DNA from 4 places in the Streptomyces sp. NPDC017991 genome. Region 4 is predicted to be linked to each of the others. Evidence: riboswitches for the same ligand, from Rfam matches in the RefSeq annotation. Region 4 holds a riboswitch; each other region holds the start of a gene.

Region 1 (7,488 bases), on a different contig from region 4:
CGTGGAAGGTGACCAGTTCGGTGTCGACGCTGTAGCCGTCGTGGAAGCGCAGGGGCACCCGGACGCGCGAGCGCTGGGTGGCGGCAGGGTAGTCGGGCATGCGGGTACTCCGGTCCACGTCTCTCATCTGCTTCAGATTTGAAGCAGATCCTCGAATCGAGACACTAGCCCATGCTTTAAAGTTAAAGCAATGGGCCTCTTGCGGGCTATGCGCACGGGCCCGGCGAGCGGCGGCGCCACGGGACGTCGTCCGGGGCCGCCTGGGGATCGTCGCCCTCCAGGCCCCGCGCGACACTCGCGCAGATCTCCTCCAACTGCCCCACCTGCTCCGGAGTGAGGCGGTCGAAGAGAGCCGCGCGGACCGTCGCCACATGGCCGGGAGCCGTACGCTCCAGCAACGTCGTCCCCTCGGCGGTCAGGACCGCGGTACTGCCGCGCCTGTCGCTGGGGCAGCCCTCACGGCGTACCGCCCCGTCCTTCTCCAGGCGGGTCACCGCGTACGTCAGCCGGCTGCGGGTGATCTTCGTCCGCTCGGCGAGATCGGTCATGCGCAGGCGGCGGTCCGGCGCCTCGGCGAGGTTGGCCAGGATGGAGTAGTAGACATGCGGCATGCCGGCCTCCTGCTGGAGCTGCCGGTCGATCGTGTCCTCCAGGAGGAGGGAGGCGGCGATGTATGCGCGCCAGGCGCGCTGCTCCTCGGGGGTGAGCCAGCGGGTCGTCATGCCGCCAGTGTAAGTTTGCTTCAAACTTGAACCAAGCCGAGCCGAAGGCAAGCCCCCAGGGTGAAGCCGAAGCGCGGGCTCAGGCCCCGCCCCGCGAAAGAGAGCGCGTCCATGCCCCACCCCTACGTCCTGTTGTCCGCCGCCGTCTCCCTCGACGGCCGCCTGGACGACACCGGCCCCGAACGGCTGCTGCTCTCCGGCCCCGCCGACTTCGACCGGGTCGACGAGGTGCGGGCCGACTCCGACGCCATCCTGGTCGGCGCGGGCACCCTGCGCGCCGACAACCCCCGGCTCCTCGTCAACTCCGCCGAACGGCGCGCCGCCCGTGTCGCCGCGGGCCGGCCCGCGTACCCGCTGAAGGTCACCGTCAGCGGGACCGGCGACCTGGACCCCACTGCCAACTTCTGGTCCACCGGCGGCGAGAAGGTCGTCTACACGACGGACGAGGGTGCCGTGACTGCCGAGCAGGCCCTGCGCGGCCTGGGCGTCGACGTCGTCTCCGTGGGGCCCCACCTGGACTGGCGGGCCGTGCTCACCCACCTCCACGACGTCCGCGGCGTACGCCGGCTCATGGTCGAGGGCGGCGGCCGGGTCCACACCCAGCTCCTCCAGCAGGGCCTCGCCGACGAACTGCAACTCGCCCTCGCGCCTCTCGTGGTGGGGCAGCCGCACGCACCGAAGCTGTTCGGGGACGGCGAATACCCCGGCGGACCCCGCAACCGGCTGCGGCTGGTCGAGACCAGGCCCGTCGGAGACGTGGTGCTCATGCGGTACGTGCCCACCGCGCCCGGCACCGGGCCCGTACCCTTCGCCGCCGACCACCGGTGGCTGCGGCTGGCCTGCGAACTGGCCGCCGACTGTCCGCCCTCGGAGACCGCCTTCAGTGTCGGCGCCGTTGTCGTCGCGGCCGACGGCACGGAGCTGGCCCGCGGGTACTCCCGCGAGTCCGACCCCGTCTCGCACGCCGAGGAGGCCGCGCTCGCCAAGATCGAGCCGGGCGACCCCCGCCTCCCGGCTGCCACGGTCTACAGCAGCCTGGAGCCCTGCGCCCGCCGCGCCTCGCGGCCCGCGCCCTGTGCCCGGCTGATCCTCGACGCGGGCGTGCGCCGGGTCGTCACCGCGTGGCGCGAGCCCGACACGTTCGTCGCCGCCGCGGACGGGAACGGTCTGCTCGCCGCGGCGGGCGCCGATGTCCTCGTACTCCCGGAGTACGAGAGCGCGGCGAAGGAGCCCAACCGGCACCTGAACCGAGGCTGACATCTACCCGTGTGCGTCAGGTCCCGCGAATGGCGTACAGTGGTCTCAACGACGCGGGGTGGAGCAGCTCGGTAGCTCGCTGGGCTCATAACCCAGAGGTCGCAGGTTCAAATCCTGTCCCCGCTACTGAAGGCCCGAGGCCGGAATCCAATGGATTCCGGCCTCGGGTGTTTCCGGGGCGCAACAGGTCCTCGTGAGGGCACAACAGGTCCTCGTGCTCACCCGCCCGGCCCCCGTCCGCTCGCCCCTCCCCGCCGGTCCCGGAACTCTGGACGGAGCGAGTGGTCGAGGGCAGGAGACATGTGGACGGGCGTCGAGCGGTCGAGCAGCGGGCGCCGGGCTCCCTCGGCCGGCCGCCGGACAAGCGGACCGGCCTGTACCCCCGTACCCGCGCGGTCATCCGCGTACTGCCGGCCCTGCTGATCGTCGCGGGTGTCCTGTACGACCTCCTCACCCCGCAGTACTTCACCGCCGCCCCCTTCCTCTCGGCCGCCTCGCTCGTCGCCGCGCCTCTGCTGTCGCTCGGCGCCACCGTGTGGACGGGCGTCGCGGGGACGGCGGCCATGGTCCTCGTCACCCTGCGGTTCGCCGTCGACGAGAGCGGGATCACCGAGATCGCCACCGTGGCCGTCGTGGCCTGCCTCGCCGTCGTCATCAACCGGCTCGTGAGCCTGGGCAACGCCCGCCTGGCCTCCGCCCACCAGATCGCCGAGGCCGCCCAGCGGGCCGTCCTGCCCGAACCGGCCGCGCGGACCGGGGGCCTCGACCTCGCGGTCCGGTACGTGGCGGCGCAGACCGACGCGCTCATCGGCGGCGACCTCTACGCCGTGCAGGACACCCCGTACGGCGTACGGCTCGTCGTGGGCGACGTGCGGGGAAAAGGCATGGGCGCGGTCGCCGCCGTGGCCGTCGTCATCGGTGCTTTCCGGGAGGCCGCCGAGCAGGAGAGCACCCTGGAGGCGGTCGCCCAGCGGCTGGAGCGGTCGCTGATGCGCGAGGGCGTGCGGCGCGACAGCGTCGAGGTCTTCGAGGGCTTCATCACCGCCGTGCTCGCCGAGATCCCGCACGGCGCCCAGCGCGTACGACTCGTCAACCGCGGCCATCCCGGACCGCTTCTGCTGCGCGGCGACGGAACCGTACACACGCTCGCCGCGGCGGAACCCGCGCTGCCGCTCGGCATGGGCGACCTGGGCGCCTGGCCCGACCGGGCGCAGGAGGAGGAGCTGCCGTGCGGGGCCATGCTGCTCTTCCACACGGACGGGCTGTCCGAGGCCCGGGACGAGCGGGGCGTGTTCTTCGACCCGGTGGCACGGCTGTCCGGACGGCGGTTCGCCGGGCCCGACGCGCTGCTCGCCGAGCTGGTGGACGACGTGGCCCGGTACACCGGGGGCGGCGGTACGGACGACATGGCGCTGCTCGCCGTCCGGCGGCCGTGAGGGCGGTGAGGGTTGTGCGGCTGTAGCGGTCCTGATGGCCGTGACGGCCGTGTTGACCGTGATGGCTGTGGGGGTGTCCGGGCGCCTCTCCGGACCTATATCACCTGCAGTAGTCGAACGACGCCCCTGCGCATAACAACTGACGCACCATCAACAAAAGCGGTACCTGTGAATGACGATCAACTCGCCCGATTTACCCCGCTCGCAGTGTTTAAGTCCAGGCCGGGAGCCGTAACGATCATCAGGAACAGCTTGGAATCCGGTGCCTGCGTCTATTAACGTTCGATAACGCAGCGCGGTGTCCCAGCCGTCACAAGAGACGGCTCCGTGCGCACGCGCCGAATCCCGCAAGGGAACCGGGGAACCACCTACATGGGGTGAATCGCGTGTCTTTCGTGGTGGTGAACACCGCGGTTGACGCGCGTAGGAGACCTTCCTGCTCCGAACCCGTCAGCTAACCCGGTAGGCGAGAAGGAAGGAAAGGAGCGCGCCCACGTGGCGTTCAACAGGCCTGCCCCCACACCGTCGTTCATGCCGGACGAGGTGACGGGAGAGACCTCGGGCGAGAAGAAGCCCGACACCTTCGCCTTCGGCGCCCGCAAGGACGACGAGACCTGGGAGCCCTGGAATCCCAGCGCGGACACCGTCGTTCCCGTCCGTGGCAAGCACCGCGTCTCCAAGCAGCGTGGCGGGGGACTCGCCCGCAGCTCCACCGTTCTGGGCGTCGGTGTCATAGCCGCCGTCGGCGCGGGCGGCATGGCCTCCGCGCAGACCGGCAAGCCGCCGGTGTCGATCTCGATCCCCGACCTGCCGAACGTCGGCTCGCTGATCTCCGACGACGAAGAGGCCCCCGAGGGTTCCAGCACGGCGCTCACCGCCGCAGGACTCACCGAGGCCGACGCCGAGGAGGGCAACGCCGACGCCGGTGAGGCCCTGCGCTCGCGCATCATGCTCCAGGCCGAGCTCCAGCAGGACCAGGTCGACCGCGAGGCCCAGGCGGCCGCCGAGGCCGCCGCCGCGAAGAAGGCCGCCACGCTCGCGGCCAAGGAGCAGGACGCGGCGAAGGCCAAGGCCGCCGCCGCGAAGGAGAAGAAGGAGGAGGAGGCCAAGGCGAAGGTCGAGGCCGCGCGCCTCGTCGCGCTCGCCAAGCAGTTCACACTGCCCACCTCCTCGTACACGATCACCTCCACCTTCGGGCAGTCCGGCTCGCTGTGGTCCTCCGGTCAGCACACGGGTCTGGACTTCGCCGCTCCCACGGGTACCCCGATCAAGGCCATTCACAGCGGCACGATCACGGAGGCGGGCTGGAGCGGCTCGTACGGCTACCGCACGGTCCTCACGCTCGACGACGGTACGGAGCTGTGGTTCGCCCACCAGTCGTCGATCGGCGTCAGTGTCGGGCAGAAGGTCAGTACCGGCGACGTCATCGGCCGCGTCGGTGCCACCGGCAACGTGACCGGCGCGCACCTCCACCTGGAGGTCCACACCGCCGGCGGCACGGGCATCGACCCGATGGCCTGGCTGCGCGGCAAGGGCCTCAACCCGTAAGCCGGTCCCCGCGGTCCTGCGACGCAAGGAATACGGCCGTCCGGTCCGGCCGTTGTTTTCGGCATGACTTCTCTTCGCAAGCTGGGTTCGTCCGACCTTGAGGTGTTTCCGCTCGCCCTGGGCGGCAACGTCTTCGGCTGGACCGCCGACCGGGACGACTCCTTCGCCGTGCTCGACGCGTACACGGCCGCCGGCGGGAACTTCGTGGACACCGCCGACGCGTACTCGGCCTGGGCGCCGGGCAACGGGGGCGGTGAGTCCGAGACCGTCATCGGCGAGTGGCTGACCGCGCGCGGCAACCGCGCCGACGTGCTCATCGCTACGAAGGTCGGCGCGCATCCCTCGTACAAGGGCCTGTCCCCGGCGAACGTGCGGGCCGCGGCCGAGGCGTCGCTGCGCCGTCTGAAGACGGACCACATCGACCTGTACTACACCCACTACGACGACCCCTCCGTGCCGGTCGAGGAGTTCCTCGGGGTCCTGGACGAGCTCGTACGCTCCGGCAAGGTGCGGGCGATCGCCGCGTCCAACATCTCTCCCGAGCGGCTCCAGGAGTCCCTGGACGCCTCCGACCGCGAGGGGCTCGTGCGGTACGTGGCGCTGCAGGCCCAGTACAGCCTCGTCTCCCGCGACACGTACGAGGGCCCGCTGCGGGATGTCGCCTCGCGGGGCGGACTGGCCGCCGTCCCCTATTACGGGCTCGCCTCGGGCTTCCTCACCGGCAAGTACCGGGCGGGCGCGGAGGTCGACAGCCCGCGTGCCGGCGCGGCGGGCAAGCACCTCGCGTCGGAGCGGGGGCAGCGAGTACTGACCGCGCTCGACGAGGTCGCCCAGGAACGGGGCGCCGAGATCGCGACCGTGGCCCTGGCCTGGCTGGCCTCCCGCCCCACGGTCGCCGTCCCCCTGGCCAGCGCCCGCACACTGTCCCAGCTCCCGGCGCTCCTGTCGGTAGCGGACCTCACCCTCACGGACCAGGACCTCACCAAACTGACGCACGCGTCCGAATAAGACGCACGTCATCCGCCCGTTTTCAGGGGCGCGGGGAACTGCGCGGCCGACCACGGACGGCCGACGCTGAGGTCTCGGCGTCAGGGGTCACGGCGGGTGTCTTGTGTCTTTAGGGGCGCGGGGAACTGCGCGCTCAGCCACGGACGGCCGGTCGTGAAATGTCGGCATCACGCGTGACGGCGGGTGGCTTGTCCTCGGGGGCGCGGGGAACTGCGCACTACGGCGTCAGGACCGGTACGGGTTGTACGCGGGGTACGGAGGCGGATACCCGTACCCCGGCACAGGCCCGGGCACAGGCCACGGCGCGGGCGCCGAAGCCGGCGCCGTCTCCCGCGCCGCGTACGCCAGCGCCGGCCGAGCCGGCTCCCGCCGCACCCACAGCTCGTGCAGCAACTCCCGCTCACGCACGGCGAAGTCCGCCCCCGCCCGCCCCCGCCGCCCCCGATGGCGCAGAAACGCCAGCGACGTCGCGTACGCCTCGTACTCCGCCACCGCCCGCCCCGCGTCCCGCCCGCCATGATGCGTGGCGTACTCCCGGGCCAGCCGCCGCGCCTTCATCGAGCCGAGGACGAACGGCTCGGGCGCGGCCAGCCACCCGGCCACGGCGTACGAGGGCAGTTCCGTGCGGACCGTGCCCAGTTCGCGCTGGCGGGTCCAGACGGCGAGCCAGGTGAGCAGCCCGAAGGACGGGACCATGAAGGCCGCGTAGACCGCGAAGAAGCCGTACTCGCCGAAGGCCGACGAGCCGTTCCACATCGCGTGCATGCCCATCGCGAGCAGCAGCCCGGTGAGGGGCAGGAGCACGCGCCGCAGCCGGTGGCGGTCCGCCGAGAGCGCCGCGATGCCGAAGCCGATGCCCGTCAGCACGGTGAACAGCGGATGCGCGAAGGGCGACATGATCACGCGTACGAAGAAGGTCGCCGCGGTGACGGAGAAGATGCCCGTGTCGCCGGTGAGCTGGTCGGTGCCGAAGGCCGTGCCCAGGTAGAGGATGTTCTCGGTGAACGCGAAGCCGGTCGCCGTGACGCCCGCTATCACCACGCCGTCGACTATCCCCGTGAAGTCCCGTCTGCGGAACAGGAAGACGAGCAGGACCGCCGCCGCCTTCGCGGACTCCTCGACGATCGGCGCTATCACCGTCGCGCCGAGGGTGTCCGCGTGGGACGGGTCCGCCGTGGCCGTCGCTATCCACTGCGTCGCGAAACTGTTCGCGACGATGGCTATCAGCGCGGCGGCGCAGGCGCCCCACGCGAAGGAGAAGAGCAGGTTTCTCCAGGGGCCCGGATCGACCCTGTCCAGCCAGCGGAACGCGGCGACGAGCAGGGGGACGGGGAATATGGCGAGGCCGAGGCCCACCAGGAAGCCCTCCGTGCCGGTCTGCTTGCGGACCAGGGCCAGGATGACCAGGCCGGACAGGGCGAGCAGCGTGGTCAGCGCGGCGTAGCGCACCCAGGTGCGCTGCCACCAGCGCGCGTGCCGACGGGCGCCTCCGGCGGGTAGGCCGGGGGGTGTCGGGG
Region 2 (7,488 bases), on a different contig from region 4:
CCGGCGGCGGTGAGGAGCGGGTGGAGACGGCGGCCCAGCAGGGCGTCCCCGCCCGCCGTGTGCTGGAGTCGGATCAGGCAGTCGACGGCGGCACGCCGCTAGCGTGGCCCCCTCACGCCACCCGTGTCGCCCCCGCGAACGGCATCTCGTCGATGGGCGCGACCCGTACCGGGGCTGACGGGTTGGGTGCGTGGACCATCTGGCCGTTGCCCACGTACAGCCCCACATGGCTGATGCCCGAGTAGAAGAACACCAGGTCACCGGGCTGGAGTTCGGAACGGGAGACGCGTTGGCCCGCGTTGATCTGCGCGTACGTCGTCCGGGGCAGCGAGATGCCCGCGGAGCGGTACGCGGCCTGCATCAGACCCGAGCAGTCGAAGGCGTCGGGGCCGGTGGCACCCCACACGTACGGGCTGCCGAGCTTTCCGTAGGCGTACGAGACCGCTGCCCCGGCGCGGGAGTTGGGGGAGGCCGTGGAGGACGAGCCCGCGCCGAGGCCTCGGAGGGCCTGCCCGGAACGTGAGGCGCGTGCGGTGTCCGGGTCGTCCGCTCCGATGCGGGCCCGGTCCGCGTCCGGCAGCCGTGACAGCAGTCGGCGTGCCTCGCCGAGCTTGCCGGTGACGGCCTTCTTGTGACGTTTCAGGTCCGCCTGTCGTGCTGTGAGCGAGGTGAGTTCGATGTGTGCGGCGCCGCGCAACTGCTCGATGTCGCGCAGCTGTGCGCGTACGCGGGAGACGGCCGAGGCCTGCCTGTGGCCGGCCCGCTCGGCGAACGCGACCCCGTCCAGATACTGATCGGGGTCCGAGGAGAGCATCAGGCCCAGCGCGGCATCGACGCCGCCGTCCCGGTACTGGGCGGTCGCCAGCGAACCGAGTGCGGCCCGTTCGGAGTTGAGCCGTTCCGTCTTGCGCGCCGCCTCGTCCTGCAGCGTGCCGAGCCGGTCGGCCGCCTTCGTGGACTTCTCCTTCGCGCCGTTGTACTTCTCGGTGGCGACCTCCGCCTCCTGGTACAGCTTGTCGACTTTCGCCTTCACCTGGGCCGGCGTCAGCTCGGGTGCGGCGACCCCCGTCCCGTCGAACCCGGTCGCGCTCGCCGCGCCCGCGAGGGCGAGGGTGAAGGCGGTGCGGGCCGTACCGCCGCCGAGTGAGCGCTGTCTGGGCTTGCGGTGCGCTGCCACGTGCGATCCACGTTCCTTCCGTACGGCCGCCGGGGCACTGGAACGTCCACGGCGGTGGCCCTCGGGGGCTGATTGCACGTCCGGCGGCAGCCCGCACAGGGGGAGCGGGCCGCCGCCGGACCTCTTGGCGGTGGTACCGACTGCCGCCCTGGCCAGGGCGGCTGTGGTGGGGAGCCGGTCACCTGGGGAAGGACGCTAAACCTCGCGACGCGCCGGTGGTAACGGCATGTACGGAAGTGGTGGCACTCGGCCACGAGCTGACCGGGTGCGACCGTGATCCGGACCCGGTGCCACCGACTTGGCGTGATGGGGTGACCGATGGGCGCGTTGCGGGGGAGCGGCACGCGCGACGGTGCTATGGACTCCGCCTGGGTCCGCACGAGGCTCGGGGCGCGGGCCGGTGCGAGGCGGCATGCGGGCGTCCCGTTAGGGTCCGGGCTCATGGACGTACTCATTCATGTCTTCGTCGCCCTGCACATCATCGGCATCGCCTCGCTGCTGGGCGGCTTCCTCACCCAGATGAAGGCCATGGGCGACGGCACGGCCCGCTTCACCCCCGCCATGCTCCACGGCGCGCTGACCATGCTGGTCACCGGCGCGGTCCTCGTCGGCCTCAACCAGGCCGACGACCAGACCGTCAACAACATCAAGATCGGTGTGAAGCTGGCACTACTGGTCGTGATCCTCGGCCTCGTCTACGTGAAGCGCGACGACGAGAAGGTGGAGAAGGGCCTGTTCGCCCTGGTGGGCGGGCTGACCACGGTGAACGTCTTCATCGCGGTCCTCTGGATCTGAGCGACCCCAGCCCCCAGACCCCCCTCAGAAACCGCCCCGGAAACCGCCCCGGAACGCGACCGGGGTACGGCACGCACGCGCCGTACCCCGTCCCGATGGAGGCGGGCTCTTAGCCCGGCCGCACCACGCTGTGGATCGGCATGTAGTAGATCGACTCTTCGCGGACGTACGCGCCCGGCTTCGGAGCGTGGATCATCATGCCGTCGCCGATGTAGATGCCGACGTGGCTGATGTCGTCGTAGAAGAAGACCAGGTCGCCGGGCTGGGCGTTGTCCACGGAGACCGTCGTGCCGGCCTCGACCTGGTCCCAGGTGGTGCGCGGCAGGGTCACACCGGCGGCCTTCCAGGCGGCCTGGGTCAGACCGGAGCAGTCGTACGAACCGGGCCCGCTGGCGCCCCAGACGTACGGCTTGCCGATCTGGGCGCGGGCGAAGGCGAGCGCCTTGGCCGCCTTGGTGGAGGAGGCGGAGTCGGAGCCCGGCACGCTCCCGGTGCCCGTATCGGTACCCGTGGCGGCTCCCGTGCCCTGCGTCGCCGCCTCCTGGCGCCGGCGCTCCGCGTCGGCCGCCTGCCGCCGCGCCAGCTCGTCCGCCTTGCGCCGGGCCTCTTCCTGCTTCTTCCGCTCGATCGCGGCGAGGCGGGCCTTCTCCTCGGCGGTCAGCTTCGAGAGGAGCTCGCGCGCCTGGGCGAGCTTGCGCTGGACGTCCGCCTTGGACGTCTTCAGCGTGCTCTGCGTCGTGGTGAGCGTCTCCAGGCCCTCGGACGCCGCCTGCCGCTTCTTCGACGTCGTGGTCCGCTGGGTGACGTACTCGTCGACGGCCTGCTTCTGGCGGGCGGTCAGCCGGTTCATCAGCTGGGTCTGGTCGAAGTAGTCCTGCGGGTTGTCCGCGAGGAGGAGAGAGGCCGTGTCCGGGGCGGAGGCTCCCGTGCGGTACTGCGCTGCGGCGAACGTCCCGAGCGCCTCGCGCGCGGTGTTGAGCTTCTCCGTACGCTGCGCCACGTCGTCGAGGAGCGTGGCGACGCGCTTGCGCTGCTTGGTCGTCTTCTCCTTGGCGGCGTTGTACTTCTCGGTGGCCGTACCCGCCTGCTGGTAGAGGTCGTCGATCTTCTTCTGGACTTCCTCCGCGCTCGGCTGCGCTTCCTCCGTGCTCGGCCTGGGCTCCGCGGCCGGCGAGGCGTCCGCCGTCTGGGAGAGCAGGGCCACCGAGGTCAGGGCCGCGGTGGCAAGGGCCGGCGTCCGGATGCCGAGGGGGCTGGGGGGCCGCGACTTGCGGTGTGGCGCCACGAGGGCGTCTCCTTCCGTCATCCGCCTACCGAGTTAGCTGTCGGGTTCGGGCGAATGCTTCGGAAGGTTTGCCCTACGGTCCTTGTTCCCGCGAGGGAGGGCGGACCGATTCACCCCAGGATCGGTTGGGTCCCCGGTTCCGGAGGCCGCGAGGGCATGCCGGATTCGGCGGAGCCCGCTCGGCCCGGCGTTGTTCGCCGGTGCGGGTCGAGCGGCCTACGCGAAAGTTAGCCAATACGTGTGGCGCCTGTGAAGTTTGATGTGCGATATGCCCGATACATTTTCGTGACCTGGGCCACGAATGCCATCCACTGACGTCAATTGGTCGTGATCTGCTCCGAGTTGTCCCGGAGGGGGCGCGGGAGCGGAGTGGCCGAGGCGCGGAGCGGCGCCCGCGCCGACGGGCCGGTTCCGGTCGGCTCGGCAATTACCTCCGGCAGGTGGTGTGCAGGTGCGCCCTGTCTCCGCACGGTTGTACGGAGGTCGTCCACGCGCGGTTCAGATGCGGGGCGAAGTCGGCGCCCCGTGGCGGTATCGCCACGCGCCGTATCGCCACCGCGACGGCCACCGTGTGTAGTGACGTGCTCATCGCGGGTGAGGGCCCGCCTCGGTCGCCCGGCCGGTAATCCGCCGGCAATCCGCCGGGAGCCCGTCGGCAATCCGCCGGGAAGCCGCCGGCAACCCGCCGGGATTCCGTCGAGTTTCCGGGGTGGCGGCCGGGTGTCAGTGGGGGCGCCTAGACTCGGAGAGCAATGAGCAGCCTCTTTGATGACAGCTTCCTGGCGGACCTCAAGCCCTCCCGGGCCCACGAGGAAGAGCCCCCGCCGCCGCCCGAGGACGAGGCGCCGGACCACGGTCCGGACGACCTGTTCGGCGGGCGCTTCGACGTGCCCCCGAGCAGAGGGGGATCCCCCGGGGCGGGCGGAGCCGGGACTGGGGGAGGCTACTACCGCGACGGCGCCCCCCGGCCGCTCGTGGACCCGGCCGCGCTCCTGGACGGGCTGAACGAGAACCAGCGCGCGGCGGTGGTCCACCACGGCTCACCCCTGCTCATCGTGGCCGGCGCCGGCTCCGGCAAGACCCGTGTGCTCACCCACCGCATCGCGCACCTGCTGGGCGAGCGCAAGGTGCACCCCGGCCAGATCCTCGCGATCACCTTCACGAACAAGGCCGCGGGCGAGATGAAGGAGCGCGTCGAGCAGCTCGTGGGCCCGCGGGCGAACGCCATGTGGGTGATGACCTTCCACAGCGCCTGCGTGCGGATCCTGCGCAGGGAGAGCAAGAAGCTCGGCTTCACGTCGTCCTTCTCGATCTACGACGCCGCCGACAGCAAGCGGCTCATGGCCCTGGTCTGCCGTGACCTGGACCTCGATCCCAAGCGCTTCCCGCCGAAGTCCTTCAGCGCCAAGATCTCGAACCTGAAGAACGAGCTGATCGACGAGGAGGACTTCGCCGCCCAGGCCTCCGACGGCTTCGAGAAGACCGCCGCCCAGGCCTACGCGATGTACCAGTCGCGGCTGCGCGAGGCGAACGCGCTGGACTTCGACGACCTGATCATGACGACGGTCAACCTCCTCCGCGCCTTCCCGGACGTCGCCGAGCACTACCGCCGCCGCTTCCGGCACGTCCTCGTGGACGAGTACCAGGACACGAACCACGCGCAGTACTCCCTCGTCAGGGAGCTCGTCGGCAGCGCCACGGACCCCGTGGCGCACCCCGAGGACGTACCGCCGGGGGAGGGCGACCTCCCGCCGGCCGAGCTGTGCGTCGTCGGTGACGCCGACCAGTCGATCTACGCCTTCCGTGGCGCGACCATCCGCAACATCCTCCAGTTCGAGGAGGACTACCCGAACGCGACGACGATCCTGCTGGAGCAGAACTACCGCTCCACGCAGACGATCCTGACCGCCGCCAACGCGGTCATCGAGCGCAACGAATCGCGCCGCCCGAAGAACCTGTGGACGAACGCGGGCGCGGGCGCGCGCATCACCGGCTATGTCGCCGACACCGAGCACGACGAGGCGCAGTTCGTCGCCGAGGAGATAGACCGCCTCACCGACGCGGGCGACGCGAAGGCAGGCGACGTCGCCGTCTTCTACCGTACGAACGCCCAGTCCCGTGTCTTCGAAGAGATCTTCATCCGGGTCGGCCTGCCCTACAAGGTCGTCGGCGGCGTCCGCTTCTACGAGCGCAAGGAGGTCAGGGACGTCCTCGCGTACCTGCGGGTGCTCGCGAACCCGGAGGACTCCGTACCGCTGCGCCGCATTCTGAACGTGCCCAAGCGCGGCATCGGCGACCGCGCCGAGGCGATGATCGACGCGCTCTCCCAGCGCGAGAAGATCAGTTTCCCGCAGGCGCTGCGCCGCGTCGACGAGGCGTACGGCATGGCCGCCCGCTCGACGAACGCCGTCAAGCGGTTCAACACGCTGATGGAGGACCTCCGGACGATCGTCGAGTCCGGCGCGGGCCCCGCGACCGTCGTGGAGGCGATCCTCGAACGCACCGGCTATCTCGCGGAGTTGCAGGCCTCCACCGACCCCCAGGACGAGACCCGCATCGAGAACCTCCAGGAACTCGCCTCCGTGGCGCTGGAGTTCGAGCAGGAGGCGGCCGGCGTCGAGGGCGCGGGTACGGGCGCGGACACGGGTACGGGCGCGAACGAGGGCGAGGGTGAGGGTGAGGGTGAGGGTGAAGCCGAGGGTGAGGGCGAGGGCGGTACGCCGACCGGGCTCGCAGCCTTCCTGGAGCGGGTGGCCCTGGTCGCCGACTCCGACCAGATCCCCGACGAGGACGAGGACGGCTCCGGGGTCATCACCCTCATGACCCTGCACACCGCCAAGGGCCTGGAATTCCCGGTCGTCTTCCTGACCGGCATGGAGGACGGCGTGTTCCCGCACATGCGCGCCCTCGGCCAGACCAAGGAGCTGGAGGAGGAGCGGCGCCTCGCGTACGTCGGCATCACCCGCGCGCGAGAGCGGCTCTACCTGACGCGGGCGTCGATGCGCAGCGCGTGGGGGCAGCCCTCGTACAACCCGCCGTCCCGCTTCCTGGAGGAGATCCCCGAGGCGCATCTGGACTGGAAGCGCACGGGTTCGATGGGGGCGGTCGCCTCCGGTCCGGTCGGCGGCGTGGCGGCCTCCCTGTCCTCCTCCCGTTCGCGCTCGGCGGCGTCGGGCGCGTCCGGCTTCGCGACGCGGCGTGGTGCCGCGGAGAAGCCGGTGGTGTCGCTGGCGGTCGGAGACCGGGTCACCCATGACCAGTTCGGCCTCGGCACGGTGGTCGGAGTGAAGGGCATGGGGGCGAACTCGGAGGCGACGGTCGACTTCGGCGGAGAGAAGCCGAAGCGCCTGCTGCTGCGGTACGCGCCGGTGGAGAAGCTGTAGGCAGCGGGACTGGGAGCAGGGGTGGGGCCGCCGACCGGGTGGCTTCCGCCGGTCCCGGACCCCTTTGAGCAGGTGCTCGCAGGCCCTAGGTGGGGTCGATGCCGTGGCTGCGCAGCCACGGGAGCGGGTCGATCGCCGAACCGCCGCCGGGGCGCACCTCGAAGTGGAGGTGCGGGCCGGTGGAGTTGCCGGAGTTGCCGGAGTACGCGATCGGGTCGCCGGCCTTGACCACCGCTCCCGAGGCGACCTTGTACGTGGAGAGATGGCAGTACCAGGTCTCCGTACCGTCCTTGGCCGTCACGATGATCATGTTTCCGTAGGCGCTGTTCCACTGCGTACGGACGGTTCCGTCCGTCGCGGCCATCACCGTCGTGCCGTACGAGACCGGGAAGTCGATACCGGTGTGCACGGACATCCAGTTGATACCGGCCTGACCGTAGTAAGCGCTGAGCCCGTGCCGCGCGACCGGCAGCGCGAACTTCGGACGCAGCCGCTCCTTGCGGGCCGCGTCGGCCGCCGCCTTCTGCTTCTCGGCGGCCTGCTCGGCCTTCAAGTCGATACGTTCCTGCGTGCGGCTCGCCCGGTCCGCGAAGTCGTCCGCGTCGGCGGAAAGGCTTTCGAGCTGGGCGTCCAGCTTGTTGTTCGCGACCGACGGTTTCACGACGCTCGTATCGGGCGCGGCGGCCGTCGTCTGGACATCGTCTCCGCCGTCGCCACCGGTCACGGACGCGGCGGCGATGCCGGCGACACCCATCACACACGCCGACGGTACGGCGATCGTCAGCAGCGCGGAGCGCTTGGGCGGTGTGCGGCGACGCGACCGGGAAGCGGAACGGCCCGCCGCGCGG
Region 3 (7,488 bases), on a different contig from region 4:
CACGTTACGGGCAGGCGCCGCCCGTGGGCAGTGTCTGAAGAGTTCGCAATGTCCGATTGGGGGTGAGGTCGGAGGGTTTCCCTCCGGCTTGGCTTCCTTCAGGGGGCACGGACGGGAACGGCCGGCTGGGCGGCACGGCGGCGCTGGACTCGGGGCGCGAGCGCACACGGTGGGAGCGCGCGGGCGCACGCGGGCGGTCGGCGAAGGGGCGTGCATCGGGTCGGCGGAGTGGCCGATATGTCATGGGATCGGCCTGAACTCCAGGGGTCTGCTGGGGCCTGCGACGACGCGCGGGGTGGTCGAGGTGCCGGACGACGTCCGGTTCCCGTCGAGTCGGTGGGGGATTCGATCCGTATTCTCTGATCATGGCCCCACCGATTGCATATTCACTCATCGCCACTGACCTGGACGGGACGCTGCTGCGCGGCGACGACACCTTCTCGGACCGGTCGCGCGCGGCGCTGGCGATGGCGGTCGGGGCAGGCGCCCGGCACCTCGTGGTGACGGGCCGCCCCGCCCCGCGCGTACGGCCGCTGCTGGACGAACTCGGCAGCCGGGGGCTCGCGGTGTGCGGACAGGGCGCGCAGTTGTACGACTCCGGCGCGGACCGCATGGTGTGGTCCGTCACGCTCGAACGTGAGCTGGCCGAAGTGGCTCTCGGCAAGATCGAGGCGGAGGTCGGCGAGGTGTACGCGGCCGTCGACCAGGACGGGGTCGACGGACTCACGCTCATCGAGCCGGGTTACGAGATGCCCCACCCGACGCTGCCGGCGGTACGGGTGCTGCGGCGCGACGACCTCTGGACCCAGCCCATCAGCAAGGTGCTGCTGCGGCATCCGCTGCTCTCCGACGACGAGTTGGCGTCCGCCGCGCGGGGAGCGGTCGGTTCTCTGGCCACCGTCACGATGTCAGGGCCCGGTACCGTCGAACTCCAGCCATGCGGCATCACGAAGGCCACCGGCCTCGCGCTCGCCGCCGACCGGCTGGGCCTGACGTCGGCGCAGACCGTCGCCTTCGGGGACATGCCGAACGACATCCCGATGTTCGACTGGGCCGGGCGCGGGGTCGCGATGGCCAACGCGCATCCCGAACTCAAGTCCGTCGCCGACGAGATCACCCTCTCGAACGAGGACGACGGCATCGCGGTGGTCCTGGAGCGCATGTTCTCCACCCGCCGGACCGACCGCGCGGACCGGACCGACCGGACCGACCGGACCGACCGGACCGACCCGGGGACGGGTCCCCGGGTCGGCCGACGGGTCGGTCAGTAGGCGCCGAAGACGTTGTCGATCGAGCCGTAGCGCGCGGCGGCGTAGTTGCACGCCGCCGTGATGTTGGCGACCGGGTCGAACGGGTCCAGCGAGGTACCGGTCACGTGGTACGCCGAGAAGGTCGGGTCGATGACCTGCAGAAGCCCCTTCGACGGCGTACCGGCGACCGCGTTGGAGTCCCAGTTGTTCATGGCCTGCGGGTTGCCCGACGACTCGCGGATGATGTTGCGGTAGATGCCGTCGTAGGTGCCCGGGATGCCCTGCTGGGCCATGACGTCCAGCGACTGCCTGATCCAGCCGTCGAGGTCGTCCGTGTAGGTCTTCGCCGAGGCCGGGGTGACGGCGGACGCCGTGGACGCCTTGGACGCCGTGGCCGTCGTGGCGGTCTTCGCCGAGGTCCGGCCGTTCTTCGTGCCCACGGTGAGCTGGAGGCCCGGCCGGATGATCGCCGGGTCGTCGCCGATGACCGCGCGGTTGGCCTTGTACAGCTTCTTCCAGTCGCCCGTGGTGTGCGCTTTGGCGATCTTGGACAGGGTGTCGCCCTCGGCCACCTTGTAGGTGACCAGCGAGACCTGCGGGACCGCGTTCGGGGCGGCCTGGGCGCCGGTGGCCCCCACGAGGGGGAGCGCGAGTGCGGCTCCGCCCGTCCCGGCGGCGACGATGCCACGGGTGAGGGTGCTGTTTCTGGGGCGGCGGTGCTTGCCTCGTGCGGGCATGGCGAATTTCCTCTCCGGCGCCTGCGAGGTGAGCTGTCGGGTTCGGGCGGGAGATGCCCGGCCGCGTGGTGTGCGCGACTTGACCCCTAGCCGTTCCGATATACGGACCGGCGGCTTACCTGGGTCCCCCGCTCCTGCCGTACGCGAGTGAATGGGTGACTGGGTTTTCCGGGCGGCGGCAGGATTAGGCGATCCGTCCGGAGTGACGTGAACGTATGCGAGAGCACATGCCGCGAACAAGCCCCGAATTCGCACAGCGACGGCTATGAACTGCCTTGTCGGGCGAATATCTCTTGATCGAAACGGAAGGTGAAGTTCAACTTGCTTTACGCAAAGGGAAATCGACGGAGCCGGCGAAACGATCACTTCACGCGGGCGTGACCCAATTCACTGCCGCCGATGAGCAATGTCCATAAAAAAGGTGATACGCAATGTTCTGCGGTCGCCGGAAGTGCCGGACACCGTGGGTGGTTCCAGGGGCATGTGAACTCGTCCCGGCTCATCCCGCCGTGCGCGGAATCCGTTTCTCCCAGGTGCGGTGGAACACCACTTCGTCGCCGTCCTTGCAGATCACTTCGTTCGAGGTGATGAAGTCCGCCTCGTCGCAGGTGATTTCGGAGTGCGTCTCGACGCTCGCGTCCCACGGCATTTCCGGCCGGTGCAGCCGGACGGACCAGTCGGACCGGGTACGCGCGGACAACGGGTCGGACTCATTGATGGTGTACGTCTCCAGCGCGTCCTCGGTGAATTCGAGACCGTCCGGGTAGACGCGGGTGCCGCCGTACCGCGGATCCACTTCCAGGCGCCATTCGCCCTTGGCGACATCGCGGACCACGAGGCGTTCGGGACGCGGTTCGTCCAGTGTGGCGGGGGAGTTCACGCCCAGCGGAGCCGACTGCTCCGGTTCCTCGAAGACGACGGAGGGGTCCGACTCCTGGGCGCGGACCGGGAGTTCCAGCGCGCTCCCGGACGGAGTGAGGGTGAAGCCCGCCTCCGAGCCCGGCTGGGGCCAGATCCACGGCCAGTACGCGGAGGACACGGCGAGCCGGATGCGATGGCCCGGAGGGAAGGCGTGGCCGATGCCGTTCAGCTCGAAAAGCACATCCTCCGTAGAGCCCGGTTCCCAGGGAACCACCTGGTCACGGCCATGACGGGCTGTCAGGTTCAGGACGCCTCGGGTGACCAGGGTCGAGGAGCCGTCGGGGGCCACGTCGCACAGACGGGCCACTACTTGTCCACGCGTCACCGCCGAGGTGAGCCTCAGACGCACGCGCGGACGGCCCAGTACCCAGGTCTCCTCCGGAACCTCGAACTCGAAGCACACCGACCGCGCGTCCTCCTCCCGCTGGTCCGGCGGCAGGTCGGCCTCGTTGCCGAAGGGGAAGAAGCGGCCGGCGTCCAGCCCCGTGTGCTGGGGGGAGCGCACCACCACGGGGGCGCCCTGGAGCGCGTACGGGACGTGGGCGACCAGGGGGGAGGGCCAGGCGGGGTCGCCGACCCAGCGGCCGGGCAGCACCGGGTACACCGTCGCGGGAGGGTGCGAGTCGCTGACGTACGAGCGCAGGAGCGGCTCGGACATCACCCCGGAGCCGGAGCCGGAGTGGGTGCCGCTGTCAGTGTCACTGCCGGTGCCGGTGCCGGTTTCGGTGTCCTTCAGCCAGTGGTCCCACCAGCGCAGCGTCTCCTGGAGGAAGCCGATCGCCGGTCCCGGCGGCAGCCCCCGGTCGGGGTACTGGTGCGACCAGGGTCCGATCAGGCCCCGTACACGGTCCGGCGGGAGGTGTTCCACGAGGCGCAGCACGGTGTCCCGGTACGGGTCGTGCCAGCCGCCGACCGCGAGCACGGCCGCCCGGATCGCCGAGTAGTCCTCGCGGACGCTGCCGCGGCGCCACTGCTCGTCCCTCGTCTGGTGGGCGAGCCAGGTGTGCAGGAACGGATCGACCGACTCCAGTCGTTCCACCCACAGGTCGCGCCAGGACTCGCCCACGTACGCCGGATCGGGCGGGCGCGCGACGAACGCGAGCATGGTCGCCGCCCACGCGTGCATGTCGACGGCGAGTACGGAACCACCCATGTAGTGCACGTCGTTGTCGTAGCGGTCGTCCGACGAGCAGACCGTGACGACCGCCTTGAGCGGCTCGGGCGCGAGGGCCGCGATCTGGAGGGAGTTGAAGCCGCCCCAGGAGATGCCGAACATGCCGACCTTGCCGGAGCACCAGGGCCGGTCGGCGAGCCAGTCGACGACCTCGACCCCGTCGGCCAGCTCCGTCGCGGAGTATTCGTCGCCCGGCAGGCCCTCGGAGTTGCCGTGCCCGCGGACGTCCACGCGCACGGAGGCGTAGCCGTGGCCCGCGTACCAGGGGTGGCGCTGCCGGTCGCGCGGGGCGGTCCAGTCGGTCAGCCGGTAGGGGAGGTATTCGAGCAGGGCCGGTACGGGTTCTTCGGTGAGCGGACGCCACACGCGCGCGTAGAGCTTGGTTCCGTCCGCGAGGGGAACGCGGATGTCCTCGTGAAACGTCTCGTAGGGGAAGGACGTACGGATGCGCATGGGTGTCACCTCAGTGGACGGGGTGCATCGTGCGGCGCAGCCAGGGCGCCGCGGCGATCACGAGCAGACCGGCGGCCACGGCGATCGCGCCGTTGACGCCGAAGTACGCGGGCTTGGAGACGTCGTCGTAGAGCTTCACGGTCTGGGCCTGGATGCCGTTGGCGAGGGCCAGCGAGAGGAACCAGAGGGACATCGTCTGGCCGGCGAAGGCCTTCGGGGCGAGCTTCGTGGTGGCCGACATGCCGGAGGTCTCCAGGAGGATGTCGCCGAGCCCCAGCAGGAAGTACGAGCCGACGATCCACCAGACGGACATCAGGTAGTCGTCGCCGTCGTGGCCGGAGGTCGGCAGGACCATCAGCAGGAACGACAGCCCTCCGAGCACCACACCGAACGCGATCTTGTTGGAGGCGTGCGGCTGGCGGTGCCCCATCCGCACCCAGAGCGCGGCCACCACGGGGGCCAGCGCGACCTCGAAGGCGCCCAGGGCGGACGCGTACCAGCCGGCGGGGAAGTCGAAGCCGAGGATCGTCGTCCCGGCGTTCGAGGCGGCCAGCAGGATCATCGTCGAGTACGCCTGGAAGAGGATGAAGTTGAAGACCGTGGAGGCCAGGAACAGGACGATGTACGGGCGCAGCCGGCCCCGTTCCTCGGGGGTCACCCGCGGGCTCCTGAACATCACCGCGAAGTACACCACCGGCGCGATCACCGAGATCAGCGTCAGCAGGTCCACGAAGCGGTCCATGGTCAGCACTCCGGAGAGGGCCGACAGGACGGCGAGAACCGCCGCCACCAGGAGCCCCAGGACGATCAGCCGGACCGCGCGGCGCATCGCGCGGGGCGGCAGCGCGAACTCGGCCGCCCGTCCGCGCCCGGCCAGGTGACGGCGGCCCGCCACGTACTGGATCAGCCCGAGGGTCATGCCGACGGCCGCCGCCGAGAAGCCCCAGTGCCAGCCCCGGTGGTCGCCCAGCCAGCCGGTGATCAGCGGGCCCGCGAAGGCGCCCGTGTTGATGGCCATGTAGTAGAGCGCGAATCCCGCGTCACGGCGGTCGTCGTCGGTGCCGTAGAGCTTGCCGACCATGGTGGCGACGTTGGGCTTCAGCAGGCCCGTGCCCGCGCTGATCAGACCGAGGCCGGCCCAGGTGGCCGCCGCGGTGGGCACCGCCATCGCGTAGTGGCCGCAGGCGATCAGGATCCCGCCCCACAGGACCGCCCGGTACGAGCCGAGGACCCGGTCGGCGAGCCAGCCGCCGGCCACCGAGACCAGATAGACCAGCGTCCCGTACGCGGCCGACACGGAGGCGGCCGTTCCGGCGGACATGCCCATGCCTCCGTGGGCGACCGTGTCCGCGAAGTACAGGACGAGGATCGCCTGCATCCCCAGGAACGAGAAGCGCTCCCAGACCTCAAGGCCGGAGAGGGTGAGCAGGCCTCTGGGCTGGCCGAAGAAGGCGTGGTCGTCGGCGGGGTCAGGGGGTTCGTCCCCGGGCTCCGGGCCGGGTGCGGAACCGGTGTCGATCGCACTGTGGGACAAGATCCACCACTTCCCGCACCACTTCCTGTTCCTGGGAAGCCGTCCTGTTTCAGGAGGTGTCAGTTCCAGGAGGTATCGGTCAGTTATCGGTCATATCGGCAGATCACGAACATACCTTCCGTGGTTCGATACCGCCCGGCCTGGTCGAAGGTGCAAAAGGGATCAGCCGGAGGTGTCCGGCAGGGTGGTGGCGGGGGACGGGCGGGCGCTCATCGTGATCGAAAGACGACCGGATACGCTGACTTGAGTGCCAGCAGCGACACATCGACAAACACCCACAGCACAGAGCACACCCAGAGCATCCAGAGACCGCCGTTGAGAGCGTCAGCAGACAGGAGACCCTCGTGACCGTCGTCGGGCCGTTCGGGCTGAGCGTGCGGGACCAGGCTCTCGAAGCCGATGTCCAGGCCGGATTGGCGGCTGTCGAGGAGGGACTGCTCGAAGCGACCAAGAGCGAGGTCCCGTTCATCACGGAAGCCGCGCAGCACCTCGTGCGCGCGGGCGGCAAGCGGTTCCGGCCGCTGCTCGTGATGCTCGCCGCCCGGTTCGGTGACCCGTACGCGCCGGGGATCGTGCCCTCGGCGGTCGTCGTCGAGCTGACCCACCTCGCCACGCTGTACCACGACGACGTGATGGACGAGGCGGACGTGCGCCGCGGCGTGCCCAGCGCCAACAGCCGCTGGGACAACTCGGTCGCGGTCCTCACCGGCGACTTCCTCTTCGCGCGCGCCTCGCACATCCTGGCCGACCTGGGCCCCGAGGCCGTACGGGTCCAGGCGGAGGCGTTCGAGCGGCTGGTCACCGGCCAGATCCTGGAGACGGCGGGACCGCGCGACGGACGCGACCCGGTCGACCACTACATGGATGTGCTCGGCGGCAAGACCGGCTCCCTGATCGCCGTGGCCGGCCGGTTCGGCGCGATGATGTCGGGCGCCGACGAGACGGTCGTCGACGTGCTGACGCAGTACGGGGAGCGGCTCGGCGTCGCCTTCCAGCTCGCCGACGACGTGCTGGACATCGCGAGCGACTCGCGCGAGTCCGGCAAGACGCCGGGCACGGATCTGCGCGAGGGCATTCCGACGATGCCCGTCCTGCGGCTGCGCGAGCGCGTCGAGCGGCTGGGACTCGCCGAGGACATCGCCCTCGCCGAACTGCTCGCCTCCGACCTGACGGACGACGCACGGCACGCGGAGGCGCTGGCCAGGCTGCGTGTCCACCCCGCGCTGGACCAGGCCCGCCGCGACACCGTGCGGTACGCGCAGGACGCCCGCGCCACACTGGCGCCGCTCCCGGAGTGCGACGCGAAGGCGGCTCTGGTGGAACTGTGTGACGCGGTGGTGCACCGCGCGGGCTGAGCCGCGGCCTCGTTCATCGCGCTTCGCCGAGTTGCACGGACGGCGTCTCGCCCGTACGACCCCT
Region 4 (7,488 bases):
CCAGGCGCGTCCGGCGCAGGTAGTCCATGGGCGGCATACCCACGTACTGGCGGAATCCCTGCTGCAGTTGCCGGATGCCCACCCCGGAGATCCCGGCCAGGGCAGTCAGGGTGAACGGATTCTCCGGGTGGGCTTCCATGGCGTCGATGGCACGCTTGACCGGGGCCGGGCGGCAGGGTGGGACCGGCCGTGCCAGTTGCTCGCGGTAGGGATGATCAGCGGCCAGCAGCAGTCCGATCACCACAGCCTCGTGCAACCGGTCGACCAGCAGCTCCTGATGGATGAGCCCTTGAGACGTCTGCGCGTCTTCCGCCGCCATCCGGGCCAGCTTGGCCCAGCTGCGCCCGGAGCCGTGGGAAATGTCCATGGCGGGCTTCAGCCGAAGGGGCAAACGGATCGGGGCGTCGAGCAGACGCTCCAACTGGAGCTCCAGTTCGGTCCGTTCGACCTTGACCGCGAGAAGCCGGCAATCACCGCTCCACCGGTCCAGCACCGTGTTGAGGCCGGGCTCGAAGACAGCGGCTTCGTCCACGGTGGCCAGACGCGGATCGAGGCGTCCCTGGTGCCACGCCACGGCCCCGGACAGCGGCAGGTCGACGTGGTAGGCGCCCAACTCGCCGAAGCGCATGCACAGATCCGCACCGAACTGCAGGGTGCCGAGCGTCACACTGCGTAGCCTGCTGACGGCGAAGTGCCCGGTGAGAACGGTTGACGGCTGGAGCAGATCGACGACGTTGGGATAGAAGTTCTGCCGGATGATCTGCCGGGCTTCGTCCAGGTCGTCGGTGCGGAGCCGCACCGGCCGGGCCAATTGGGCGCGGAGACCCGCAATTTCAGGCATGTTCCTCTCGCTCCTGGTGCGGACCGGCGACTCGTCCGTCTCATGCCCGGCGGCCGGGAGGCGGCGCTTCTCTCCCTCAACACTTACGCGCAATGCGGAGACTCCGTGGGTGACGTTGGCGGGGATGACGGGTGACAGGTGGCGGTCCGGAGCAGCTGACCGGGGGGCCGCGTGGACGGCCCGGGCAGCCCCCGCAGCGGCGGTGCCGTTGGGTGGCCGCGTCCGCCCGGCTGCCCGCGGGGCGGAACCCGTCAGCGGCCCCGGAGCGGGTCGCCAGGTCCTCCCCCGGTAGCAGTCCGAGGAGCTGCCGGTACCGACGCGGCGGCCAGGGCAGAACCGGTCCGGCCGAGCGATCCCACCGGGCATCAGGTGCAGAAGCATTCAACATCCATAGAAGTCTGCCGCCCCATTCACCGAACCCTTGACCGCTCACATGTCGCGACGGTCACCAACTGCGTTTGAAGGATCACGGCATGTGTTAACCGGACCATGTCCTCAGCCAGCTGCACCTAGCTTTTCACCTGGGCAACTGCCCTTCCACAGTATTGGCCGACCGGATCCCCGCTCGGCGAGCCCGTGGGCGGCATCCGGGCGCCCGGACCCTGCACCCGGATGCCGCGCGGGAACGAACGGCGTCCTCCGCGGCGTCGAACGCCACCAACGCACCCAGCAACAGAAGACGGTGCCCATGAACGCAACCACACCCGCCGGACCCGCAGAACAAGGACGCGGACTCCAGCCGCCCGCCTTCGCGCTGATCGCCCGGGCCGACCGCGGCTACGCCTGCTTCCTCACCACCACCGTCCCGGCCGCCCCAAGCGCCCCGCGCGGCGGCGACAGGGACGACGCGGCCAGGCAACGATGAGCGGAGCTCACACCGTGCTCTACGACCCCCACGGCCTCCTCGACGCCGAACTCCCGCTGGACCGCGCCTCGCACGAAGCGCTCGTCACCGCCGTCCTCGCGTGGCAGAACCCGACCCTCACGCCCGGCGACTTCGAGCAGATCGCCCTCCAACTGACCGGGCACGCCCGCGCGATCGCCGCCGACGTCCAGCGTCACGCCGCCGCCCTGCCGAAGAACGACGGCCGCGGCGCCCTCGCCGAAGTCATCCTCCGCGAAGCCTCCGGCCGCCTTTCCCAGCCGATACAGGGCACCGCACACTGCGCCCAGAACCGCGCCCGGCTCGTACGGGCCCTCTACGAACGGCTCGATCGCCTCACGGAAGCCGTCCCGGCCACTCACCCCTGAGGGGCGTTTCCCCCAACGTTTCATCGCGAGATGTGGCTTCGGTGAGCTATCGGAGTCCGCCTGATGAGCAGGGGGCGGCGCTTGGGCCGTTGTTGCCGGTTGTGGGGCTCACGATCCCCGGGCAGACCGACCAGATCCGCAACCGCCAGCCGCGCGGCGGTGTGGGAGGCCGCCCGCCCGCCTTCGTCCGCCAGGCCACCCGATACGGCAAGCTCGGCCCGACCCGCACGGACGAGATTTTCGGCAGGGACAGGGCCGCTTGAGCACGTCGTTCACGAAGCGCGGTCGTTACAGAAACCTGCTTCACGATCAGCGTAAACACGGTCAGAGCTGCTGTGATCTGTGGATCTTCAGGATCGCTCCCATCATGACGTCATGCACCTCCTGTACAATCTGTACATTTTTCACAGGAACTCTCCCGGAGGAGGCGTGTGTCGTGACCCGCTCAACAGCCCGACCGTCCATTCGATCGTCCGCCCGACAGTCCGCCCGCTTCGCCCTGCCCGAGTTCACCGAGCGCACCAGCTCGGGGACGCGGACCCTGGACCCGTACTCCAAGCTCCTCGAAGAGCGGATCGTGTTTCTCGGGACGCCGATCGACGACACGTCCGCGAACGACGTGATGGCGCAGTTCATGCACCTGGAGTACCAGGCACCCGACCGGGACATCTCGCTCTACATCAACTCCCCCGGCGGCTCCTTCAGCGCGATGGCGGCCGTCTACGACACGATGCGGTTCGTCAGCTGCGAGGTGGAGACCGTCTGCCTGGGGCAGGCCGCGTCGGCCGCCGCGGTGCTGCTGGCCGCGGGCACACCGGGCAAGCGGTACGCGCTGCCGGGCGCCCGCGTTCTGATCCAGCAGCCGTTCCTGTCCGAGCCGGTCCGGGGACAGGCGTCCGACCTGGCCGTCCAGGCGGACGAAATGCTGCGCACCCGCACCCGGATGGAGGAGATGCTCGCCCGGCACACGGGGCGGAGCCGGGAGCGGATCGGCGCGGACATCGAGCGCGACATGATCCTCGACGCTCGCCAGGCGCTGGAATACGGGCTGGTCGACCGGATCGTCCCCAGCCGCAAAGCCGCCCTCGGCGCGCCCGGCACGTCCGGCGGCTCCGACGCACCCGGCGTGGGGTGATCCGCCGATGCTCCCGCCCGAGTTGCCCCCGCTGCCGGCCCTGACCCGGGCCGAGGCCGAGCTGATCGACCGCTATCTGGAGGTGATCGACCTGCTCGGCCGGATCAACCCGGCCCACTCCGACGACACCTACCGCGGACTGCGTGCGGCCCAGGCGCTGGTGGGCAGGGCCATCGCGCTGCGCGACGCGCTGACCCTGATGCACCAGCGGGGTGAACACGAGCTGCACGCGGCGACCCTGGCGCGGGCCCTGCGCGTCCTCGACGGTGAGCGAAGGGCGGGCCGGGTCGCCCTGCCGCCCGGCTCCGACACCTGACGTACGCCCCTCGTTCCGGCCTCACGCAGGCACTTGACGAGGCGTCCGCAGCAGAGTTGAAACGGACCAGAAGGCGTACCCCCGGTTGGCGTAGCCGAAGCTGCCCCCACAAGCCCGTGGGAGTTGCGCAACGCGCGTACGTCCGGGGCGGAATTAGTCATTCCGGTGCTGGTGCGGGGGTCCTTGAGGCCCTCGACACCCACCCGTGGAACGGGGTGTCCACCCGAACGGGTGAGTGGTGAGTAAGCCCACAAATCGCCGATTCCACTCGGCTTTTGGGACATCAGTGCGTCAAGATCCCTGCGACGACAAGCCCCCGCCAGAAGCGGCGGGGCGGTCCGGGCGGACGCCGAGTCCTGCCGCTGCCCGGATGACCGGTCGACAGAAGTGCATCGGCAGGAGTGGAGGACCCAGGCACGACGGGCCGCCGGAGAGATCCGAGTGGCCCTTGGGGTGAAGCCGCAGCTGCGGCCGGGCAACTTCGCCAGCCCGAATCCGACAGGTCATCCTTCACAGGCGGCTGACGAAGGGTTGCGCATGACTGCGCTCAATCGTGTCCCGTCGCTGTTCAGCAGGGCCGGTACCGCATCGGTTCTCACCATCGCCGCCGTAGGTGGCGGCATAGTGGCCCCGGGCTTCGCGTCCGACGCGGAAGCGGCCACTCCCGCGACGAAGGCACTCAAGGTGGCGGCCTCCAAGAAGGGCTCCCCGTACAAGTACGGGGCCGTGGGACCCAAGCGCTTCGACTGCTCCGGCCTCACGCTCTACTCGTTCAAGAAGGCGGGTAAGAAGCTGCCCCGCACGGCCGCGGCTCAGTACAACAAGACGAACCACGTCTCCTCCTCGAACCGCAAGCAGGGGGACCTGGTCTTCTTCCACTCGGGCCGGAACGTCTACCACGTGGGCATCTACGCCGGGAAGGGACGGATCTGGCACTCCCCGAAGACCGGGGACGTGGTGAAGCTCCAGAAGATCTGGACCAAGAGCGTCTGGTACGGCCGGGTCAGGTGATCCGCCCACGGGGTGGTCGCGGTGATCACCGCGACCACCCCGTGAGGGACCCGGGCACGACGCCCGTACGCGACCCGGGCACGTCCCGGGCACGAGCCGGGCGCGACGCGTGATTTCGGCGGCTGAATGGTTACTCGTTCACTCATGGCCGATCTGCACCACCACGAGGAGCGCAACGAGACCCGTCTTGAGCGCGCCGACCGGAACTTCCTCGAACTCCTCCAGGAGCTTCGGGTCACCCAGACGGGCGTCCAGATCCTCTTCGCCTTCCTGCTGACCCTCGCCTTCACCCCGCGATTCCCGTCCCTCGACACCGTGCAGCGCACCACGTACGTCGTCACCCTGCTGCTCTCGGTCCTGGCCGCCGCGCTCTTCACGGCCCCCGCCGCCGTGCACCGCCGGCTGTTCCGGCAGGGCGCCAAGCCCCTGGTGGTCAATGCCTCGTCCCGGCTCGCGCAGGTCGGTCTGGCCGTGCTCGCGCTCGCTCTCACCGGTTCCGTGCTGCTCGTCGTGGACGTGGCGGTGGACCGGACCGAGGGGATCGCGGCCGGGGCGACCACGCTGCTCCTCTGCGTCGGTCTGTGGGAGGTCCTGCCGTACCTCCTGAAGCGGGCCGCCGACAAGGCCTCGGACGACTAGGGCCGACCGGCGGGTGTTCCGAGAGTCCCGCGCAGCGCCCCCGAAGGCGGTCAGTCGGCCCGGGCCGGTTCCGCGGGTGCCGTCCAGGGCAGCGTGATCGACACGGTCTTTCCGCCCTCTCTGGTGGGCCGGACCGTGAGCTTGCCCCCGGATTCCGCGGTCAGCCAGCGGATGATCACCATGCCCCGGCCGTTGTCCTGCTGGACGGCCGCGGGCAGCCGTTTCGGAAAGCGCGGGTGGCTGTCGGTCACACCGATGCGCAGTTGTTCGTCACGGTCGAGTTCGATGTCCACCGTGAACGTGGGTGACAGTCCGAAGGTGTGCTGTACCGCGTTCGTGGTGAGTTCGGAGACGATGAGCCGAACCGTGTCGGCGGTCTCCGAGTCGGACGGCAGTCCCCATTCGGCCAGGACGTCGGTGACATACGTACGGGCGGCGGAGACCGAGGCGGGATCGCTCGGCAGAGTGACGGATGCTTCCTGGTGGTCTGCCATGCGACGTCGTCCCTTTCCCACGGGACCGGGGTCCGACCGAAGCGGATGACTTCGAGACGGTCCCGGACTGGTGCTTGCGCCAGAGTGCCACTACCTCGGCGTTCGTGGTGCCGATCCACCAAGATATGCATATATCTGTCGCTCGAAGCGGTGAACTCTGCGACCGTCGACCGTATTTGGGCGGGCAGCTGGTTTGTCCTCTACCGTCGGCGTGACGCCGGGCGCCATAGCGCTTGCGCGACGGTCGGAAGGAGACGGCCATGCAGTACGGCCCCGCGGTGCGCCGGCGTAAGCTCGGCGCCGAACTGCGTGCCCTGCGCGCCCGCGCGGGCCTCACGAGCGGCGAGGCGGCACGCCTCGTGGGCTGGCACCAGTCGAAGGTGAGCCGGATCGAGACCGGCCGCAGCGGGGTCAAGCCCGCGGACGTACGGCGCCTCCTGGACGCGTACGACGTCCGGGACCCGGAACTGCACGAGTTGCTGGTCGTGCTGGCGGGCGCGGACGACGACGGCCGACACCACTGGTGGCACGCCTATCGGGGCCTCCTGCCGTCGACGTACAGCGATTTCATCAGTCTGGAGTCGCAGGCCGGTGCCATGCGCACGCTGGAGAACTCCGTCGTGCCGGGCCTCCTGCAGACACCGGAGTACGCCCGCGAGGTGACGCGGGCCGCGGTGGACGGGGCGCACGACGGCAAGGCGGACGCGCTCGTGGAGGTACTGGTGAAGGTGCGGCTCGCGCGCCAGGACGTACTGCGTTCGAACACACCGCTCGTCCTGAGTGCCGTTCTGGACGAGGCGGTACTGCGACGGACCGTCGGCGGACCAGAGGTGATGGCAGGGCAGTTGGAGCGGCTGCGGGAGGCCGCGCAACTCCCTCACGTGCGGATTCAGGTGCTGCCCTTCGGAGTTGGCGCTCACATCGGTGTCACAGGTCCCTTTGTTATTTTTTCGTTTACGAACAGATCTGATCTGGATGTGGTTGTTCTCGACCACTTGACGAGTAGCCTTTATCTCGAACAGAGAGAAGACCTCCAGTCGTACGAGGAGGCCTTCAACTCCCTCCAGGGCCAGGCTCTTTCGCCCGAGGACACGTTGGATTTCATCGCCGGTGTAGCTGACGGCGCATAAGGAGGCACCATGCCCGCCACGCCTCGGTACGTACCTTCCAGCACCCAGCCCGGCGCTCATCCGCACGGTGTGCGGTGGCGGCGCAGCAGCCGCAGCACGGGAATGAACAACTGCGTCGAGACGGCCCGGCCGGACTTCGGCCCGTGGGCCGGACTGCTCGCGGTGCGCGACTCCAAGAACACGCCGGGGCCCGTCCTCCTCTTCGCCCCCACGGCCTGGGAAGACTTTATCCGCGCGCTTCGATGATCACGCCGACGGCCCGGTCGAGCTGCCCGTCGGTGAGATCCGCGCGGGCCGTGAGCCGCAGCCGTGAGATGCCGTCCGGCACCGACGGGGGACGGAAGCAGCCGACGGCCAGACCCGCCGCACGGCACTCCGCGGCCCAGCGCAGCGCCTGCTCCGGGGAGGGCGCGCGCACGGAGACGACCGCGGCGTCGGGCCGTACCGCTTCGAGGCCCTCGGCCGTCAGGCGCTCGTACAGCGCGACGGCCACCGCACGCGCGCGTGCGGCCCTTTCCGGTTCCCCGCGCAGCAGACGCAGGGCCGCCAGGGCCGCGCCCGCCGCCGCAGGAGCCAGACCCGTGTCGAAGATGAAGGTGCGGGCCGCGTTCACCAGGTGATCGATGACGTGGGCCGGCCCGAGGACGGCACCGCCCTGGCTGCCGAGCGAC

The links. A riboswitch is a leader RNA that binds a small molecule or an ion and turns the genes downstream of it on or off. The one in region 4 is predicted to bind cyclic di-AMP.
Region 1: linked by a shared signal. The riboswitch ahead of ACH4DZ_RS12740 (M23 family metallopeptidase) and the one ahead of ACH4DZ_RS24480 (C40 family peptidase) in region 4 are both predicted to bind cyclic di-AMP.
Region 2: linked by a shared signal. The riboswitch ahead of ACH4DZ_RS09705 (NlpC/P60 family protein) and the one ahead of ACH4DZ_RS24480 (C40 family peptidase) in region 4 are both predicted to bind cyclic di-AMP.
Region 3: linked by a shared signal. The riboswitch ahead of ACH4DZ_RS33005 (transglycosylase SLT domain-containing protein) and the one ahead of ACH4DZ_RS24480 (C40 family peptidase) in region 4 are both predicted to bind cyclic di-AMP.

The regions. Positions count from the first base shown of each region.
Region 1 covers NZ_JBIRGP010000004.1:19,633-27,120, reverse strand. Annotated here, with positions in the region: gene ribA (GTP cyclohydrolase II) at 1-100, opposite strand, end outside; gene ACH4DZ_RS12760 (MarR family winged helix-turn-helix transcriptional regulator) at 207-722, opposite strand; gene ACH4DZ_RS12755 (dihydrofolate reductase family protein) at 834-1,979, shown strand; tRNA gene ACH4DZ_RS12750 (tRNA-Met) at 2,032-2,105, shown strand; gene ACH4DZ_RS12745 (PP2C family protein-serine/threonine phosphatase) at 2,282-3,415, shown strand; cyclic di-AMP (ydaO/yuaA leader) riboswitch at 3,742-3,899, shown strand; gene ACH4DZ_RS12740 (M23 family metallopeptidase) at 3,911-4,963, shown strand; gene ACH4DZ_RS12735 (aldo/keto reductase) at 5,027-5,971, shown strand; gene ACH4DZ_RS12730 (PrsW family intramembrane metalloprotease) at 6,197-7,488, opposite strand, start outside.
Region 2 covers NZ_JBIRGP010000003.1:266,760-274,247, forward strand. Annotated here, with positions in the region: gene ACH4DZ_RS09695 (NlpC/P60 family protein) at 113-1,177, opposite strand; gene ACH4DZ_RS09700 (hypothetical protein) at 1,619-1,972, shown strand; gene ACH4DZ_RS09705 (NlpC/P60 family protein) at 2,082-3,257, opposite strand; cyclic di-AMP (ydaO/yuaA leader) riboswitch at 3,264-3,438, opposite strand; gene ACH4DZ_RS09710 (ATP-dependent DNA helicase) at 4,010-6,640, shown strand; gene ACH4DZ_RS09715 (M23 family metallopeptidase) at 6,726-7,488, opposite strand, start outside.
Region 3 covers NZ_JBIRGP010000013.1:167,027-174,514, forward strand. Annotated here, with positions in the region: gene ACH4DZ_RS33000 (HAD family hydrolase) at 366-1,271, shown strand; gene ACH4DZ_RS33005 (transglycosylase SLT domain-containing protein) at 1,265-1,987, opposite strand; cyclic di-AMP (ydaO/yuaA leader) riboswitch at 1,991-2,155, opposite strand; gene ACH4DZ_RS33010 (CocE/NonD family hydrolase) at 2,487-4,535, opposite strand; gene ACH4DZ_RS33015 (peptide MFS transporter) at 4,546-6,069, opposite strand; gene ACH4DZ_RS33020 (polyprenyl synthetase family protein) at 6,414-7,424, shown strand.
Region 4 covers NZ_JBIRGP010000008.1:293,272-300,759, forward strand. Annotated here, with positions in the region: gene ACH4DZ_RS24455 (AraC family transcriptional regulator) at 1-841, opposite strand, end outside; gene ACH4DZ_RS24460 (hypothetical protein) at 1,530-1,706, shown strand; gene ACH4DZ_RS24465 (DUF6415 family natural product biosynthesis protein) at 1,703-2,092, shown strand; gene ACH4DZ_RS24470 (ATP-dependent Clp protease proteolytic subunit) at 2,529-3,227, shown strand; gene ACH4DZ_RS24475 (hypothetical protein) at 3,235-3,543, shown strand; cyclic di-AMP (ydaO/yuaA leader) riboswitch at 3,891-4,077, shown strand; gene ACH4DZ_RS24480 (C40 family peptidase) at 4,081-4,554, shown strand; gene ACH4DZ_RS24485 (DUF6328 family protein) at 4,699-5,193, shown strand; gene ACH4DZ_RS24490 (ATP-binding protein) at 5,244-5,687, opposite strand; gene ACH4DZ_RS24495 (helix-turn-helix domain-containing protein) at 5,948-6,817, shown strand; gene ACH4DZ_RS24500 (DUF397 domain-containing protein) at 6,827-7,063, shown strand; gene ACH4DZ_RS24505 (8-amino-7-oxononanoate synthase) at 7,044-7,488, opposite strand, start outside.